4 regions of the Streptomyces sp. NBC_01320 genome follow, and region 3 is predicted to be linked to each of the others. Evidence: riboswitches for the same ligand, from Rfam matches in the RefSeq annotation. Region 3 holds a riboswitch; each other region holds the start of a gene.
What was found. A riboswitch is a leader RNA that binds a small molecule or an ion and turns the genes downstream of it on or off. The one in region 3 is predicted to bind cyclic di-AMP.
Positions count from the first base shown of each region.

Region 1: linked by a shared signal. The riboswitch ahead of OG395_RS18615 (M23 family metallopeptidase) and the one ahead of OG395_RS42275 (C40 family peptidase) in region 3 are both predicted to bind cyclic di-AMP.
Region 2: linked by a shared signal. The riboswitch ahead of OG395_RS10370 (transglycosylase SLT domain-containing protein) and the one ahead of OG395_RS42275 (C40 family peptidase) in region 3 are both predicted to bind cyclic di-AMP.
Region 4: linked by a shared signal. The riboswitch ahead of OG395_RS31690 (transglycosylase family protein) and the one ahead of OG395_RS42275 (C40 family peptidase) in region 3 are both predicted to bind cyclic di-AMP.

Region 1 covers NZ_CP108390.1:4,106,333-4,110,537, reverse strand. Annotated here, with positions in the region: gene OG395_RS18625 (M16 family metallopeptidase) at 1-721, shown strand, start outside; gene OG395_RS18620 (M16 family metallopeptidase) at 748-2,130, shown strand; cyclic di-AMP (ydaO/yuaA leader) riboswitch at 2,339-2,505, shown strand; gene OG395_RS18615 (M23 family metallopeptidase) at 2,519-3,325, shown strand; gene OG395_RS18610 (GntR family transcriptional regulator) at 3,540-4,205, shown strand, end outside.
Region 2 covers NZ_CP108390.1:2,170,155-2,174,359, forward strand. Annotated here, with positions in the region: gene OG395_RS10365 (GMC oxidoreductase) at 1-818, opposite strand, end outside; gene OG395_RS10370 (transglycosylase SLT domain-containing protein) at 1,519-2,286, opposite strand; cyclic di-AMP (ydaO/yuaA leader) riboswitch at 2,289-2,476, opposite strand; gene OG395_RS10375 (DUF5996 family protein) at 3,052-4,005, shown strand; gene OG395_RS10380 (UBP-type zinc finger domain-containing protein) at 4,016-4,205, opposite strand, start outside.
Region 3 covers NZ_CP108390.1:9,279,205-9,283,409, forward strand. Annotated here, with positions in the region: gene OG395_RS42260 (ATP-binding protein) at 1-409, shown strand, start outside; gene OG395_RS42265 (LysR family transcriptional regulator) at 432-1,349, opposite strand; gene OG395_RS42270 (LysE family translocator) at 1,422-2,063, shown strand; gene OG395_RS42275 (C40 family peptidase) at 2,105-2,578, opposite strand; cyclic di-AMP (ydaO/yuaA leader) riboswitch at 2,582-2,745, opposite strand; gene OG395_RS42280 (hypothetical protein) at 3,083-3,391, opposite strand; gene OG395_RS42285 (ATP-dependent Clp protease proteolytic subunit) at 3,399-4,034, opposite strand.
Region 4 covers NZ_CP108390.1:6,948,033-6,952,237, forward strand. Annotated here, with positions in the region: gene OG395_RS31680 (cytochrome P450 family protein) at 1-860, shown strand, start outside; gene OG395_RS31685 (transglycosylase family protein) at 966-1,841, shown strand; cyclic di-AMP (ydaO/yuaA leader) riboswitch at 2,142-2,313, shown strand; gene OG395_RS31690 (transglycosylase family protein) at 2,317-3,045, shown strand; gene eno (phosphopyruvate hydratase) at 3,339-4,205, shown strand, end outside.

The DNA.
Region 1 (4,205 bases), 5.2 Mb from region 3:
CTGGATCGAGAAGTACTTCGGCTCCATCCCGTCCCACGACGGCAAGCAGCCGCCGCGCGACGGCACGCTCCCCGAGATCATCGGCGAGCAGCTGCGCGAAGAGGTGCACGAGGAGGTCCCGGCCCGGGCGCTGATGGCCGCCTACCGGCTGCCGCACGACGGCACCAGGGAGTGCGACGCCGCGGATCTCGCGCTGACCGTGCTCGGCGGCGGCGAGTCCTCCCGGCTGCACAACCGTCTGGTCCGCCGCGACCGCACGGCCGTTGCGGCAGGTTTCGGGCTGCTGCGGTTGGCCGGCGCGCCCTCGCTCGGCTGGCTGGACGTGAAGACGTCCGGCGGTGTCGAGGTGTCGCAGATCGAGGCCGCGGTCGACGAGGAGCTGGCCCGGTTCGCCGCCGAGGGCCCCACGCCCGAGGAAATGGAGCGTGCTCAGGCACAGTTGGAGCGCGAGTGGCTGGACCGGCTCGGTACGGTCGCGGGCCGCGCCGATGAACTCTGCCGGTTCGCCGTGCTGTTCGGCGACCCGCAGCTCGCCCTGACCGCCGTCCAGCGGGTCCTCGACGTCACCGCGGAGGAGGTCCAGGCGGCGGCCAGGGCCCAGCTGCGGCCCGACAACCGGGCGGTGCTCGTCTACGAGCCGGTCGAGGCGGCCGAATCCGCCGACGCGGAAGCCGACGAGACGGACACCGACACCGACGCGCACGAAGGGGCGGACAAGTGACCGACGCTGCCGCGACTGGAGTTTCGATGGAGTACCACCCGCAGCCGACCCCCGGCACGGCCAGGCCCTGGGCCTTTCCCGCGCCCGAGCGCGGCGCCCTGCCCAACGGGCTGACGGTGCTGCGCTGCCACCGTCCCGGCCAGCAGGTCGTCGCGGTCGAGATCTTCCTCGACGCCCCGCTGGACGCCGAGCCCGAGGGCCTCGACGGCGTGGCCACGATCATGGCGCGGGCCCTTTCCGAGGGCACGGACAAGCACTCCGCCGAGGAGTTCGCCGCCGAGCTGGAGCGTTGCGGCGCCACCCTCGACGCGCATGCCGACCATCCCGGCATGCGAGTCTCCCTGGAGGTCCCGGCTTCTCGGCTGGCCAAGGCGCTCGGGCTGATCGCCGAGGCGCTGCGGGCGCCCGCGTTCGCCGACAGCGAGGTTGAACGACTGGTGAACAACCGGCTCGACGAGATTCCGCACGAGCAGGCCAACCCGGCCCGGCGTGCCGCCAAGCAGCTGTCCAAGGAGCTCTTCCCGGCCACGTCGCGGATGTCGCGCCCGCGCCAGGGCACCGAGGAGACGGTGGAGCGGATCGACTCCGCGGCCGTGCGCGCCTTCTACGAGGCCCATGTCCGGCCGTCCACCGCGACCGCCGTCGTCGTCGGTGATCTCACCGGTATCGACCTGGACGCACTGCTCGCCGACACCGTCGGCGACTGGACCGGGAACACTGTGGAGCCCCGTCCGGTCCCGCCGATCACCGCCGACGACACCGGCCGCGTGGTGATCATCGACCGTCCGGGCGCTGTGCAGACGCAGCTTCTGATCGGCCGCATCGGCGCCGACCGGCACGACAGCGTGTGGCCGGCCCAGGTCCTCGGCACCTACTGCCTGGGCGGCACGCTCACCTCCCGGTTGGACCGGGTGCTGCGCGAGGAGAAGGGGTACACCTACGGTGTCCGGGCCTTCGGGCAGGTCCTGCGCTCGACGGCCCCGGACTCCGCCTCCGGTGCGACCGGCGCGGCGATGCTGGCGATCAGCGGCTCGGTGGACACGGAGTCCACCGGAGCGGCGCTCGACGACCTGTGGAAGGTCCTGCGGACGCTGGCGGCCGAGGGGCTGACCGACGCCGAGCGCGAGACCGCTGTGCAGAACTTCGTGGGTGTCGCCCCGCTGAAGTTCGAGACGGCTGCCTCCGTCGCAGGCACGCTCGCCGACCAGGTCGAGCAGCACCTCCCGGACGACTACCAGGCACAGTTGTACGCCCGCCTGGCCGAGACCGGCACGGTCGAGGCGACCGCAGCCGTGGTCAACGCCTTCCCCGTGGACCGGCTGGTCACGATTCTCGTCGGCGACGCCGCGCAGATCGAGGAGCCGGTCAGGACGTTGGGCATCGGAGAGGTGTCGGTCGTCACCGGCTGATGTGTCAAAGTCCCGCAAAGAGGGACAAAGGGAGACCCTGGCGAGTCGCTTCTCGTCAGAGTCTTCCCTTTTGTCTGATTTGACATGAAAGTGTCTTGCTTGCCCTGTGGGATGCGCTACAAAACACCCTGTCCGTTTGGTGAATGAAAGTGCCCCCGCCTAGCGTCGGCTCCACTGTCCGTCACTCGTATGCCGCATCCGTGGCGCCGGGCAGTGATCGCCGAGTCCCCGTCAGGCGCGAGCCTGGGGAGCCGGGGACCCACACAGTCCCTGGGGTGAATCGGATGCCGCGACCTCCTGCGAGGCCGGGGATCCGTAGGAGACCTTCCTGCTCCGAACCCGTCAGCTAACCCGGTAGGCGAGAAGGAAGGAAAGGACCAGCTAGTTCATGGCGTTCACCCGCCCCACCGGGAAGCACCGTGCCCCGAGCCGCCTGAAGCGCAGGAGCGCGCGCGTCGCCGGAGTCGCGACGCTGGCGACCACCGGCGTCATCGGCGGACTGGCCTCTCCGGCCCTCGCCACGGATGCCGAGGCCTCCTCCGTCAGTGAGACCGGCCTGACCCAGATCATCGCCATCGAGGGTGCCCTCGCCGACCAGGTGGCCACCCAGGCCGACGTGCAGAAGCGCCAGGCCGACGTCGCCGCGAAGGCGAAGGCTGCCGCGGCAGCGAAGGCCAAGGCCAAGGCGAAGGCCGAGGCGGCGGCGAAGGCCAAGGCCGAGGCCCGCGCCAAGGCGGCCCGTGACGCGAAGGCCCGCGCTGCCCGTTCCGCCGAGCGCACCCGCCTGGGCTCCTTCCGGCTCCCGGTCGCCGGTTCGTACGTCACCACCGGCTACAAGTCGAGCGGTTCCCTCTGGTCCTCCGGCAGGCACTCGGGCATCGACTTCCATGCCGCCTCCGGCAGCTCCGTCGTCGCCGTCGGCGCCGGCACGGTCGTCGAGGCGGGCTGGGGCGGCGCATACGGCAACAACATCGTGCTGCGGATGACGGACGGCACGTACACCCAGTACGGTCACCTCTCCTCGATCGGCGTCTCCGTCGGCCAGAGCGTCGGTGCGGGCCAGCGGATCGGCCTCTCCGGCTCGACCGGCAACTCCACCGGACCGCACCTCCACTTCGAGGCCCGCACCACGCCTTCGTACGGCTCCGACATGGACCCCGTGGCGTACCTGCGCGCCCATGGCGTGAACGTCTGACCGACGTTCCCTCCGCACCACCCCGAAGGCCCCGGTTTTCCGCCGGGGCCTTCGTCGTTTCCGCCCCTGCCGAACCGCCCCGCGGAACCGGCCCCGGTCCAAAAGATATTCATGGTTCTCGGCCCGGCGTCGGAAATGCAGTCGCATTGCAATAGAGTCACAGAACAGGCGTCGATCGGCCGCGTTTCGCGGGGATTAAGGCGGAGGTTCGGACATGCGCATTCCGGCGCAATCGGTATGCACAGCAATCCGCGACGACATCGTCTCCGGTGTCTTCGAACGCGGCAGCAGACTCACCGAGGAGCTGCTCGCGCGTCGTTACGGGGTCTCTCGTGTCCCGGTGCGGGAAGCGCTGCGCACCCTGGAGTCCGAGGGCTTCGTGGTCACTCGCCGACATGCGGGTGCCTGTGTCGCCGAGCCCACCGAACAGGAGGCCGCCGACCTTCTGGAGGTACGGATGCTGCTGGAGCCGCTGGGTGCGGCCCGTGCCGCGCAACGCCGCACCGAGGCGCACCTCAAGGTGCTCCGCGGCCTGGTCAGGCTGGGTCAGGAGAGAGCACGACGGGGCGAGGGGGAGGATCTGCGCTCGCTGGGCGGCTGGTTCCACGAGACGCTCGCCCAGGCGTCCGCCAGCCCCGGGCTCATCGCGCTGCTCACCCAGCTACGGCACAAGATCGCCTGGATGTACGCGGTCGAGCAGCCGGCCCGCCCCGCCGATTCCTGGGCCGAGCACGGAGCCATCGTGGACGCCGTGGCGCGTGGGGACGCGGAACGGGCCAGGGCGCTGGCCGCCCAGCACGCCGAGCGGGCCACCGCCGTGCACCGGCTGCGCCGCGCGGGCGGTGCCCCGGGTCGCGACGCCCGCGCACCCCGCTCCGGC
Region 2 (4,205 bases), 7.1 Mb from region 3:
TGCAGCGATTTCTTGCCGTAGTTGTTGCCGTAGAGGATCTCGCCGGCCAGCGCCGACCTGGAGACGGTTCCGGCCTCTTCCTGCCTCATGTAGTCCCAGTCGTACACGGTGGGCACGAAGACGAACGGGAAGCCGGCACGTTCGGCCTGCTTACGGCCGACCCGGGCGTACTGGTAGCACGCGGCGGTGTCGAACCAGGCCGGATCGATGGTGCTGGCCCCGAGCGCCGCATTGGCGCGCGGGTAGTAGATGCCGTACATCTCGTCGGCGTCCACCGACGGGAGGACGGCTCCGAAGTTCTCGCGCTTGGGGGTGACCGCCATCCCGCCGTTGACCAGCGAGCCGCCACCGACACCGCGGCCCTGGTAGACGGTGATCCCGCTGAACTCCTCGGCGTCGAGGATCCCTGTGCTGCGGGTGACGTTCTTGTCGATGGGGAAGCCGAGGAAGTTGCTGAGGGGTTGCTTCGTCCTGGTGCGGAGCCAGTACGACCGACTGTCCGGGGATGTCGTGTTGGCGAAGATCTTGCCGTCCGGGCCGGGGGTGTCCCAGGCCATGCCCATTTCGATCATGTGCACGTCGACGCCTGCCTGGGCGAGACGCAGTGCGGCGACGGAGCCGCCGTATCCGGACCCGATCACCAGGGCCGGGACATGGGCCCCGGAGCCGATCGGAGCGGCCGCGGAGCCGACCCCGGCCTGGGCCGGGGTGGTGTGACCCGCGAGGGCCGCGACTCCTAAAATAGAACCAGTTCCCGTGATGAATCTTCGACGTGAAACGCCCTTGGGGCCTGCATCATGCATGGTGGAGTCACTCATGTGACACGCCTCACTCTCTTCAGAGTGAAACTGGTTCTACTGCTGTTTGCGTGTCAAGTCACTACATACCTGCGGGTAATATGCACCCGATCGAGGCGCCCGGACACGCAACGTCACGCATCAGGCGGGCCGGCCCCGGTGGCGCTCGGTCCTCCTCGGCGAACGCGCGCCTGCGCGAGCAGAGCGGTGCGGTAATCCCGGTGCCTCTTCGACAAGCGGTCTCGTCGCCCGTCTGGACGACGAGCCGGCCGGGTGGTGCGCGATCGAGCCCCGCACGCCCTACCCCCGCCTTTTCCCGCCCGCGCCTCCTGGACCGGACGGCAGGAGGACAGGACCGGCGACAGCGCCTGGGCAGTGACCTGCTCCGTCACTCGCAAGGGCTTCCGCCTGATCGGCATCACGTACGCGCCCGCACGCGCCACGGTCGATTTCGCGCGTGATCGCGGAGCTCGCGCGGTCGAGGCCCAACCGATGATCACACGGCCGGCAGTGCGCATCCCCTGGGGGCGAGCTCCATGTCGGCAGCCGTGACGTTTTTCGCCGACGCAGGGTTCGCCGAGGTCAGCAGGCCCACACTCAGGCGGGCCGTCATGCGGATCGACTTCTGAATCGTCTCCCGTGCGCGACACCGACGGGAACGGGTGGCGAAGCCCCATCGGACCTTCGCCACCCGTCATTCCCGAATCAACGCAACCGGGGGTCAGTAGGCCCCGAACACGTTGTCGATCGAGCCGTACTTGGCGGCGGCGTAGTTGCACGCGGCCGTGATGTTGGCGACCGGGTCGTAGGGGTCCATCGACGTACCGGGCACGTGGTAGGCCCGGAAGGTGGGGTCGATGACCTGCAGGAGACCCTTGGACGGCGTGCCCTTGGCTGCGTTCGAGTCCCAGTTGTTGATGGCCCGGGGGTTGCCCGAGGACTCGCGCATGATGTTGCGGTGGATCCCGTCGTAGCTGCCGGGGATACCGTGCTTGGCCATGACGGCCAGCGATTCCTTGATCCAGCCGTCGAGGTCGTTCGTGTACGTCGCGGGCTTGGGGGTGACAGCAGCGGCGGTGCTCGCAGCCGTCGTGGACTCGACAGCCGCGGGCGCGGCCTCGGCGCCGATGGTGAGCTTCTGGCCCGGGTGAATCACGCCGGGGTCGGCTCCGATGACCGCTCGATTGTCCTTGTACAGCTGCTGCCAACCGCCGCTCACGGACTGGCTCAGGGCGATCTTGTAAAGGGTGTCACCGGCTATCACGGAATAGGTGGAGGGCGTAGCCGCCCGCACGGCAGTCGACTTGGCGGGGGCGGCAGCGGGCGCCACCGTCTTGGCGGCGGCGGTGACAGGCTGCGCCGGAGCTGCCGAGGCAACGGTCGCCCCGATCATCGGAAGAGCCAGAGCGGCTCCGCCCGTGCTCACGGCAATGATTCCGCGAGTCAGCGAACCGGACTTACGACGACGGTGGTTACCCATTGCGGGCATGGCGCATTCCTCTCCGTCGCCTACGAGGTGAGCTGTCGGGTTGAGGCTGGAGTTGCCTGGCCGTATGGGAATACGACTTCACCCCTAGCCGTTCCGGATACCGGATCGGCGGCTTGCCTGGGTCCCCCGCTCCTGCCGTACATGAGTGGTCGGGTTCCCGGACGGCGGCAGGATTCGGCGTTCCATCCGGATTGACGGTGACCGTAGGCGAGAAACTCCGACCTGAACAAGCCCCCATTTCTCGATCACAATTCATTTACAAGATCGAGTCATGGAATTTCCCCCAATCCACCCCTGCCCACGAAGCCAATTTTCTTGGCGCAGCAGGGAACCGGGCGGCACGCCGCTGCGTCCGCGCGCCCGAAAGGTGACTCTCACCACTCAGTCCGAAAAGGGCGATTTGCCCGGCGCGTAAAGCCTCGACTCGTGAGGGTTGCGCATGCATCAGACAGTCGAGCAGCTTCCCCTAATCGCCAAAATTGCGACATTAGGCAGATATTGGCGTCGGCGGGCAGGCCCTCCGGCCTCCGGCTCGTCGGGAAGGGCGTCCCCGGGGAGACGGAAGGGAGCAGCCGCGCGTCACGCGTCTGCTCCGACTGCGGCGCACGAGTGGCCGCCCACCCCGGCCAGGTCGCGCAGGTTCACGCGAACGACACCAGGGCGGTCGCACGAGGTGCCGTACGCCTTCGGCATGGCCATGATGGTGCGGAAGAACGCCCTGCCCGCCCACCGGGACCGTCCGGCAGCACGAAAGAAGTGATGGCGATGGAGCTGTTCCCGCCCATGCCGCTCGCCGAGTGGCGTGACACCAAAGAGACGCTCCACCGCTTCGCGCAGGTCGTCGGAAAGATCCGCCTCGCGGCCAGTGTCCGGCGCAATCACTGGTGGAACGTTCCGTTTCACCTCACTGGCCGCGGTATCACCACCCGCCCCATGGGGCAGATCGACGGCAACCCGATTTTCACGGTGGACTTCGACTTCGTCGACCATCGCCTCGTCATCACAAGACTGGACGGCGTGACGGTCTCGTTCCCGCTTTCGGGCCAGTCCGTGGCGTCCTTCCACGAGAAGGTCATGGCCGCCCTGGAAGCGCTGGGTATCGAGGTGGATATCAACGTGCCCAAGCCATTCGATCTGCCTGACGCCGACCGGCCGTTCGCCGAGGACACTCAGCACGCGGCATACGATCCCGAACACGCCAACCGGTATTGGCAGGTTCTCAGTCAAGTGGCGCTGGTACTGGAGGAATTCGCGGCGCGGTTTTCGGGGAAAGTCAGTCCCGTGCACCATTTCTGGCACACCTTCGATATCGCCCACACCCGCTTTTCGGAGCGTCAGATCGACCAGCCCCAGCGGATCGACCCGGTGACGCGGGAGGCCTACTCCCGGGAAGTGATCAGCTTCGGTTTCTGGTTCGGTGACGACAAGTTCGCCGCGCCCGCGTTCTACTCGTACACCGCTCCCGAACCGGCGCGGCTGGCGGAGGAACCGCTCACTCCGGTGTCGGCGCAATGGGTGGATCGTGGCGGCAGCCACCTGGCGGTGCTGCCGTACGACGCGGCCCGCACCGAGAGCGATCCCCGTGCGGCCGTACTCGCCTTCTACGAAAGCGCCTATCAGGCCGGAGCGGGGCGCGCCGGCTGGGACATCGACCGTCTCGCCTGTCCCGGCGGGATGACCGATCCGTGTCTGAGGACCCGTATGTCCGCCGGTGGATGAGGAGCGCGGTTCAGTGCAGCTGCCGCTCCCAGTCCGCGGGGACCTTGCCCTGGGGACCCGGGGTCGGCTGGTCGACCGGGTGCGAGGTGGGCGGCAGCAGCTCCAATCCCTCGTAATATTCCTCGGTCTCGATGTTCCAGAGCCAGTTCTCCCCCGGCTCGAAGCTGGCCAGGAAGGGATGTCCTGCCTCGCGTGCGTGC
Region 3 (4,205 bases):
TGTCACTCTGCCCAGCGAGCCGGTCTCGGTCCCCGCAGCCCGGAGATACGTGGCCCGGGTGCTCGCCGACTGGGGACTGCCCGACGACACCGAGACAGCCGACACCATCCGGCTCATCGTCTCGGAACTCGTGACCAACGCCGTCCAGCACACCTTCGGTCAGTCGCCCACCTTCACCGTGGACCTCCGGCTGGAGCGGGAGGAGCAGCTGCACCTCGGGGTGACGGACAGTCACCCCCGCCGGCCCCAGCGCCTGCCCGCTGCCGTGCAGCAGGACAACGGCCGCGGCATGGTGATCATCCGCTGTCTGGCCAAGGAGTGCGGCGGTCGTCTCAGGGTGACGCCCACCAGCGAGGGGGGCAAGACCGTCTGGATCGCGCTCCCGTGGACCGTACCCGCCCAGACCTGACTGCCCGAGCGGGCGGCGCACGTCACTGGGCCGACGTCGCCCGCCCGAAGCCGCCGCGCAGCAGCGCGCACAGCGTCGCCGCCGCTCCGCTCGCGCGCTCGCCGTGGTGCACCACCGAGATCGTCCGCCGGAACGCCGCGGGTTCCAGCCGCCGCACGGACAGCGGAGTCGGCGACATCGCGGCGACCATCTCCGGTACCACCGCCATCCCGATCCCCGCGCTGACCAGGGCGCACACCAGGGCGTAGCCGGGCGACTCGCAGACCACCGCGGGCGTCGCCCCCACCTCGGCCAGGGCGTTCTCCACCCCGCGGCGGGGCGGATGGGCCGGTGCGCTGCTGATCAGCGGCCGGTCTGCCAGCTCCGTAACCGGCAGCCGTCCCGTGCCCTCAGACAGCACCTGGCCGACCGCAGTGATCAGCACCAGCTCCTCGACCAGCAGCGGCTCCACGCAGACCCCGGACGGCACCGGCGCCGCGGGCCCCGGCTCGTACGCATGGGTCAGCGCCAGATCGACCTTACCCGAGGCGACGGCGGCGATCCCCCCGGGCGGTTCGTAGTCCGTGACGGACAGCTCCACATCCGGGTGGGCGCGCCGGAACGCGCTCAGTACCGGCGGCAGCAGATGGATACCCGCCGTGGTGAACGTGCCGACCCGGAGGCGTCCGCCGGAGAGCCCGGCCAGTCGGCTCAGTTCGTGGCGCGCACGGTCCATCTCGTCGAGGACCCGCCGGGCGCGTACGACCAGCAGCTCGCCCGCGGCCGTCAGCCGGGCGCCACGGTGGTGGCGCACCAGCAGCGCGGCGCCCGCCTCCCGCTCCAGCTTGGCCAGCTGCTGGGAGAGTGCGGGCGCGGTGTAGCCGAGGCGGGCAGCGGCGCGCGTGATCGAACCGGCCTCGGCGACCGCCACCAGCGCCGCGAGCCGTGTCGGGTCGAACATTAAGCGTTCCTTTTGGCAGACCCAGAAGATTGCAAGTACATGCTGAAGGCTACGTCGGTCCATGGTGGACCCATGGACGGACAACTGATCGCCTTCATCGGGGTCGCCGCAGGGATGGTGGCGCTGCCGGGCGCGGACTTCACGGTGGTCGTACGGAACGCACTCGCCTCGCGTGCGGCCGGGGTGGCCACGGCGCTGGGGGTCGCCGGGGGACTGCTCATCCACACGGCGCTCGCCGTCGCCGGGCTCGCGGCGGTCCTGGTCACGGTGCCCGTCCTGTTCAGCACGGTCCAGCTGCTCGGCGGGGCGTACGTCCTCTATCTGGGAATCAGTGGCGTGCACGCGGCATGGCGCCGCACCAGGGATGCTGGCGTGGGCACGAGGGTGGACGGAGGGCCGACGGCGACCAGCGCGCGGCGCGCCCTGCGCCAGGGCTTTCTGACCAACGCTCTGAACCCCAAGGCGCCCGTGCTCTTCCTGAGCCTGCTGCCGCAATTCGTCCCTGACGGACAGCCGCCCCTCCCCAGGACCCTGCTGCTGGCCACCGTCGTCGTGCTGCTCGCGCTGATCTGGTTCCCGTCCGTGGCGCTCCTGGTGGACCGCCTGGGCCGGTGGCTGCGCCGGCCGCGTACCGCCCGCGCCATCGAGGGCGGCAGCGGCGCGGCGCTCACCGCGCTGGGGCTGGTCCTGGTGACCGGACCCCTGGTGTACTGAAGCACGTGGTGAATGGGGGAGCCGGAGGAGAATCGGAGGGATCAGCGAACTCGTCCGTACCAGACGCTTCTCGTCCAGATCTTCTCCAGCCGCACGACGGAACCGGTCTTCGGGGAGTGCCAGATCTTCCCCCTGCCGGCGTAGATGCCGACGTGGTAGACGCTGCGTCCCCAGTGGAAGAAGACCAGATCGCCACGTTTCCGCTTCGACGCCGAGACGTGACGGGTCTTGTTGTACTGCTGCTGGGCCGTGCGTGGGAGCCTCTTGCCCACCTTCTTGAACGCATACAGCGTCAGCCCGGAACAGTCGAAACGGTGGGGGCCGGTGCCCCCGTACCGGTACGGCGATCCCTTCTTCGACGCGGCGATCTTGAGCGCCTTGGTCGCACGCGTCGCGGCCTGGGCGTCGGTCACGACGCCGGGGACGATCATGGAGCCGCCGACGGCGGCGAGGGTCAGAACCGTGGCCGTACCGGCCCGGGCGATCAGAAACGGGACATGAACCTGCGCAGTCATGCGCAACCCTTCGTCAGCCGCCTGTGAAGGATGACCTGTCGGGTTCGGGCTGGCGAAGTTGCCCGGCCGCGCGGTGCGGCTTCACCCCGAGGGTCGACCGGATGCCGGTCGACCCGTTGTGCTCGGGTCCTCCACTCCTGCCGATCCACTTCTGTCGACCAGTCATCCGGGCGGCGGCAGGACTCGGCGTCCGCCCGGACCGCCTCGCCGTGGTGGCGGGGGCTTGTCGTCCCACGGATCTTGACTCACCGGCTGCCGGATTTCCGAAGCAAAACAGCGATATGCGAAGTTCGCCACTAATGGTCTGTTTGGTTGAGCGAGGGGTGATTTGGGTACTCGTCAGACCGTCTCGACCGGTCCCGTACCAGCGACGGAACGGCATATTTCGCTCACCGTCCACGTCGGCGGCGCAAGTCGAGTTGTCCCTCTCGCGGGGGATTCCTTGCGCCGGACGAGCGAGAAAATTCGATCAGCGTGCCGGGCGTGTCGCCTACGGAGAGATGATCAACTCATCGGGGCCGGGGGCACGGTGACCCGTCCGGCCCGCCGCTCCCCGTCCAACACGCGTAGGGCCCGTGCCAACGTCGCGGCGTGGATCTGTGCTTCACCCCGCTCGTGCATCATGGTGAGCGCGTCCCGCAGGGCGCCCGACCGCGAGGCGAGTGCCTGGGCCGCGCGCAGCGCGCCGTAGGTGTCGCTGCCGCGGGCGGGGTTGATCCGGCCCAGCTGGTCGAGCACTTCCAGGTAGCAGTCGATGAACTCGGCCTCGGCGCGCGTCAGTGCGGGCAGCGGTGGGAGGTGGGGTGGCTGCATCGGCGGTTCACCTCGCGCTGTTCGGCGGGAGCGACGTCCTGCGGTTCTCCAGGACGTGGTCCACCAGCCCGTACGCCTTGGCTCCGGCGGCGTCGAGGATGAGGTCGCGCTCGAAGTCGGCGGCGATCCGCTCGGCGCTGCGGCCGGTGTGGCGGGCCAGCATGCGGGTGAGCAGCTCACGGACGCGGACCAGTTCCCGCGCCTCGATCTCCAGATCGGACGGTTGGCCCTGAACCGGCTCCGGGAGCTCGGGCTGCTGGACGACGACCCTGGCCCCGGGCAGGGCGTGCCGTCGGCCGGGAGCGCCCGCGGCGAGCAGGACCGCCGCGCTGGAACCGGCCTGGCCGAGGCAGAACGTCTCCACCTCGCAGGTGAGGTAGTCCATCGTGTCGTAGATGGCGGACATGGCGCCGAACGAGCCGCCGGGGGAGTTGATGTAGAGGGAGATCGGCCGCTCGGGCGCGGCGTGCTCCAGATACATGAACTGCGCGATCAGGTCGTTGGCGGCGGTGTCGTTGACCGGGGTGCCGAGGAAGACGATGCGCTCGGCGAGCAGCTTGGAGTACGGGTCGAGGGTGCGGGTCCCTTCGGTCGTGCGCTCGGTGAACTCGGGCAGGACGTAACGGGCGGCAGGGCGGAACATGGCTGGCCTCTCCTCCGGTGTCTGTACGCGCCTGCGGGGGCATCCGTAAAAAAATGTACAGGACGTACAGAAGGTTATGATGGGGAGCACGCATCCTAGTGATCCACTAAAAGGCCGAGGTCAGAGCAATGCCGGTGAATTAGCGGAACCCTGCTGGTCAGGAGCTCACCG
Region 4 (4,205 bases), 2.3 Mb from region 3:
CCGCGGACCTCATCCACGATTTCGCGTTCCCGCTCCCCATCTACGCGATCTGTGACCTGCTCGGCGTCCCGCGCGAGGACCAGGACGACTTCCGGGACTGGGCGGGGATGATGATCCGCCACGGCGGTGGTCCGCGCGGCGGGGTGGCCCGGTCGGTGAAGAAGATGCGCGGCTATCTCGCGGAGCTCATCCACCGGAAGCGGGAGAACCCGGGGGAGGACCTGATCTCGGGGCTGATCCGGGCGAGCGACCACGGCGAGCACCTCACCGAGAACGAGGCCGCCGCCATGGCTTTCATCCTCCTCTTCGCGGGATTCGAGACGACGGTCAACCTCATCGGCAACGGGGTGTACGCCCTGCTGCGCGATCCGGAGCAGCGGGAGCGGCTGCAGCGCTCGCTCGATGCGGGGGAGAGCGGGCTGCTGGAGACCGGCATCGAGGAACTGCTGCGGTACGACGGTCCGGTGGAGCTGGCGACCTGGCGGTTCGCCACCGAGCCGCTGACCCTCGGCGGGCAGCGGATCGCGGCGGGTGACCCCGTGCTGGTGGTGCTCGCCGCCGCCGACCGCGACCCGGAACGGTTTACGGACCCGGACACGCTGGACCTCGCGCGGCGTGACAATCAGCACCTCGGATACGGGCACGGCATCCATTACTGCCTGGGAGCACCGCTTGCCCGACTGGAGGGGCAGGCTGCCCTGGCCACCCTGTTGAGGCGCCTCCCGGACCTGCGGCTTGCGGTGGAACCTACCGATTTGCGGTGGCGTGGCGGGCTCATCATGCGTGGACTGCGCACGCTTCCGGTGGAGTTCGGTCCCGGACGGCGTTCCGGCGAAGGTGACGCCCTGTCAACTCTGTGACTTTCACGTGATCTGCGCTGCATCGACTTGTGACAGGCGTTCGAGTGCCGCTACGTTCACCGTTCGACTCACCAGTCACTTGTCAGTCACACGGAAGGCAATCCCATGGGCTCCGCGAACGGCAGGCACCGTCGCCCTCGCCAGGCACCCGCGATCGTCGTCACCGCAGGCGTGACCGGTTCGGCCATCGCCATCCCCCTGCTCGGCGCGGCCGGTGCGCACGCCGCCGACGCCACGACCTGGGACCGGGTCGCAGAGTGCGAGAGCGGCGGCATGTGGAGCGCCGACCTCGGCAACGGCTTCTACGGCGGTCTTCAGTTCTCGCAGGGCGACTGGAAGGCGTACGGCGGTGAGGCGTACGCCCCGCGCGCCGACCTCGCCAGTCGCTCGCAGCAGATAGCGGTCGCCGAGAAGGTCCTGGACGACCGGGGGCCGAAGGAGTGGCCCAGCTGTGCGGTGATCTCCGGGCTCACGGAGGACGGGTCGTTGCCGGGGGTCGACCCGGGAATCGTGCCCTCGGCCGAACCGGCGGAGAGCGGGGATGCGTCCGAGGCGCCGTCCACCGAGGCGTCCGCCACGCCTTCGGGCAAGGCGTCGCACAAGCCGTCAGCCACGCCGTCGTCCAAGAAGTCTGATTCATCCGAATCACCCCAGAAGTCTGGCTCGTCCGACAATGGGGTGGGTGGCAAGCACCGCGGTGCGCCGGCTTCCGAGGTGAGCCATGGCATGGGCAGGGGCGGCGACCGGGACTCGGGTCGGCATGCTTCCCGCGGTAACAGTGCCGGGCGCGACACGCGCGCGGCGGCGACAGACGGCGATTACACCGTCCGGCCGGGCGACAACCTCTGGGCGATTGCTGACGCACAGAAGGTTCCCGGTGGATGGCCCGCTCTCTATGAGGCGAACAAGGGTGCGGTCGGCGGCGACCCGGACCTCATCCTGCCTGGCCAGAGCCTCGATCTCGGCGTGAAGTCGAAGTGAGAGCAGTCTGATAAACGGCTAAAAGCACCCCAAAAATAGGGGTAGTTCAGGGACCTATGTCCGCTTATGCGTAAGTGAGACATGGGTCTCTTTGTGTCAACTGGCGTGTCGCGTCTGCCGGGTCTGTCCGCACCGCTCCTCACCTGCGAAAACACTGTGCGATCGGATGCCTGTAAGGACTGATTGTCCGTTATGCCCATCTTTGAATGTCGAGGTTGCGTACGTTTACGGTCGGAACCGCTCGCACCGCGGGCCCCGTCGACCGTCACGCCGAATCCTGCCGTCGGTCGAAGGGAACAGACGCGTAAAGCGCCGTAGGCAGGAGCGGGGGACCCAGGTAAGCCGCCGGGCCCGATGGCCGAAAGACCGTCAGGACCGGCTCGGGGTGAAGTCGCGTGCTAGGACATGCGACCGGGCAACTCACTTGGCCCGAACCCGACAGCTCACCTCGTAGGCGTCGGTGAGGAGAAGTTCCATGCTGCTGAACAGCAAGGGCAAGCACCGTCGCCCGTCCAAGGCCGTCCGTGTCGCCACGCTCGCCGGCGTCACCGGTGCCGCCATCGCCGCTCCCCTGATGGGTGCGACCGGTGCCTCCGCAGCCTCCGTCGCCACGTGGGACGCCGTCGCCCACTGCGAGTCCGGCGGCAACTGGTCCATCAACACCGGCAACGGCTACTACGGCGGCCTGCAGTTCTCGCAGTCCAGCTGGGCCGCCGCCGGTGGTACGCAGTACGCCCCGCGCGCCGACCTCGCCACCAAGGCACAGCAGATCGCCACCGCCGAGAAGCTCCTCGACATGCAGGGCCCGGGTGCCTGGGGCTGCGCCGGCGCCGGCAACCTGACCAACGACGGTGTCGACCCGGGCGTCGACACCGGCTCCACCGCGCAGCGGAGCACTCCGGCGCAGGAGCCGAAGCAGGCCGCGCCGAAGCAGGTCGAGCGCACCGAGGCCCCCGCCGCCTCCCGCGCGGACCGCGGCACCGCCCCCAAGGCCGCGACCAAGAAGACCGTCACCACGCCGACCGGCGCGAAGGTCGCCAAGGGCGACGGCGAGTACAAGGTGAAGTCCGGCGACTCGCTCAGCAAGATCGCCGCGCAGCACAAGGTGAAGGGCGGCTGGCAGCAGCTCTTCAAGCTGAACAAGGACATCGTCGAGGACGCCGACCTGATCTACCCGGGTCAGCAGCTCCACCTGACGAAGTAGGACGGGCCTCCGTATCTACGGGCTCCCCGTAGATACGGGCTCTCTCCTCCCCGAGCACCCCGACCCGGCGCGGATTCCCCCGTACGCGCAGGGTCGGGGTTTCAGCGTTCAACTGTTGTCGTTACCGTCCAGTAGAAATCTGGATCTTTGCCCTGCTATGAGAGCCCTTGGGTCCTTTTTCGTCCCAGGAGGCGGGCGGTCGGCGGACCGAGGCGGCCCAGCCGGTTAGGCTCTTGTCGCAAGGCCAAAGCGACCCTGCACAACCAGCGTCATATCCCAGAAGGAGATGCCTCGTGCCGTCCATCGACGTCGTCGTAGCCCGGGAAATCCTCGACTCCCGCGGAAACCCCACGGTCGAGGTCGAGGTTGGCCTCGACGACGGCAGCACGGGCCGTGCTGCTGTTCCGTCCGGCGCCTCCACCGGTGCGTTCGAGGCCATTGAGCTTCGCGACGGTGACCCCAACCGCTACCAGGGCAAGGGCGTCGAGAAGGCCGTCCTCGCCGTGATCGAGCAGATCGGCCCGGAGCTCGTCGGCTACGACGCCACCGAGCAGCGGCTGATCGACCAGGCCATGTTCGACCTGGACGCCACCGAGAACAAGGGCTCGCTCGGCGCCAACGCGATCCTCGGCGTCTCGCTGGCCGTCGCACACGCCGCGTCCGAGGCCTCGGACCTGCCGCTGTTCCGCTACCTCGGTGGCCCGAACGCGCACCTGCTGCCCGTCCCGATGATGAACATCCTCAACGGTGGGTCGCACGCCGACTCCAACGTCGACATCCAGGAGTTCATGATCGCGCCGATCGGCGCGGAGTCCTTCTCCGAGGCCCTGCGCTGGGGCGCCGAGGTCTACCACACGCTGAAGAAGGTCCTGAAGACCAAGGGCCTGTCGACCGGTCTCGGCGACGAGGGCGGCTTCGCGCCGAACCTGGAGTCGAACCGCGCCGCCCTGGACCTCATCCTCGAGGCCATCAAGGAAGCCGGTTACGCCCCGGGCAAGGACATCGCGCTCGCGCTCGACGTCGCCGCCTCGGAGTTCTACAAGGACGGCAAGTACGAGTTCGAGGGCAAGTCCCGCTCGGCCGCCGAGATGACCGAGTACTACGAGGAGCTCGTCTCCGCGTACCCGCTGGTCTCCATCGAGGACCCGCTGTACGAGGAC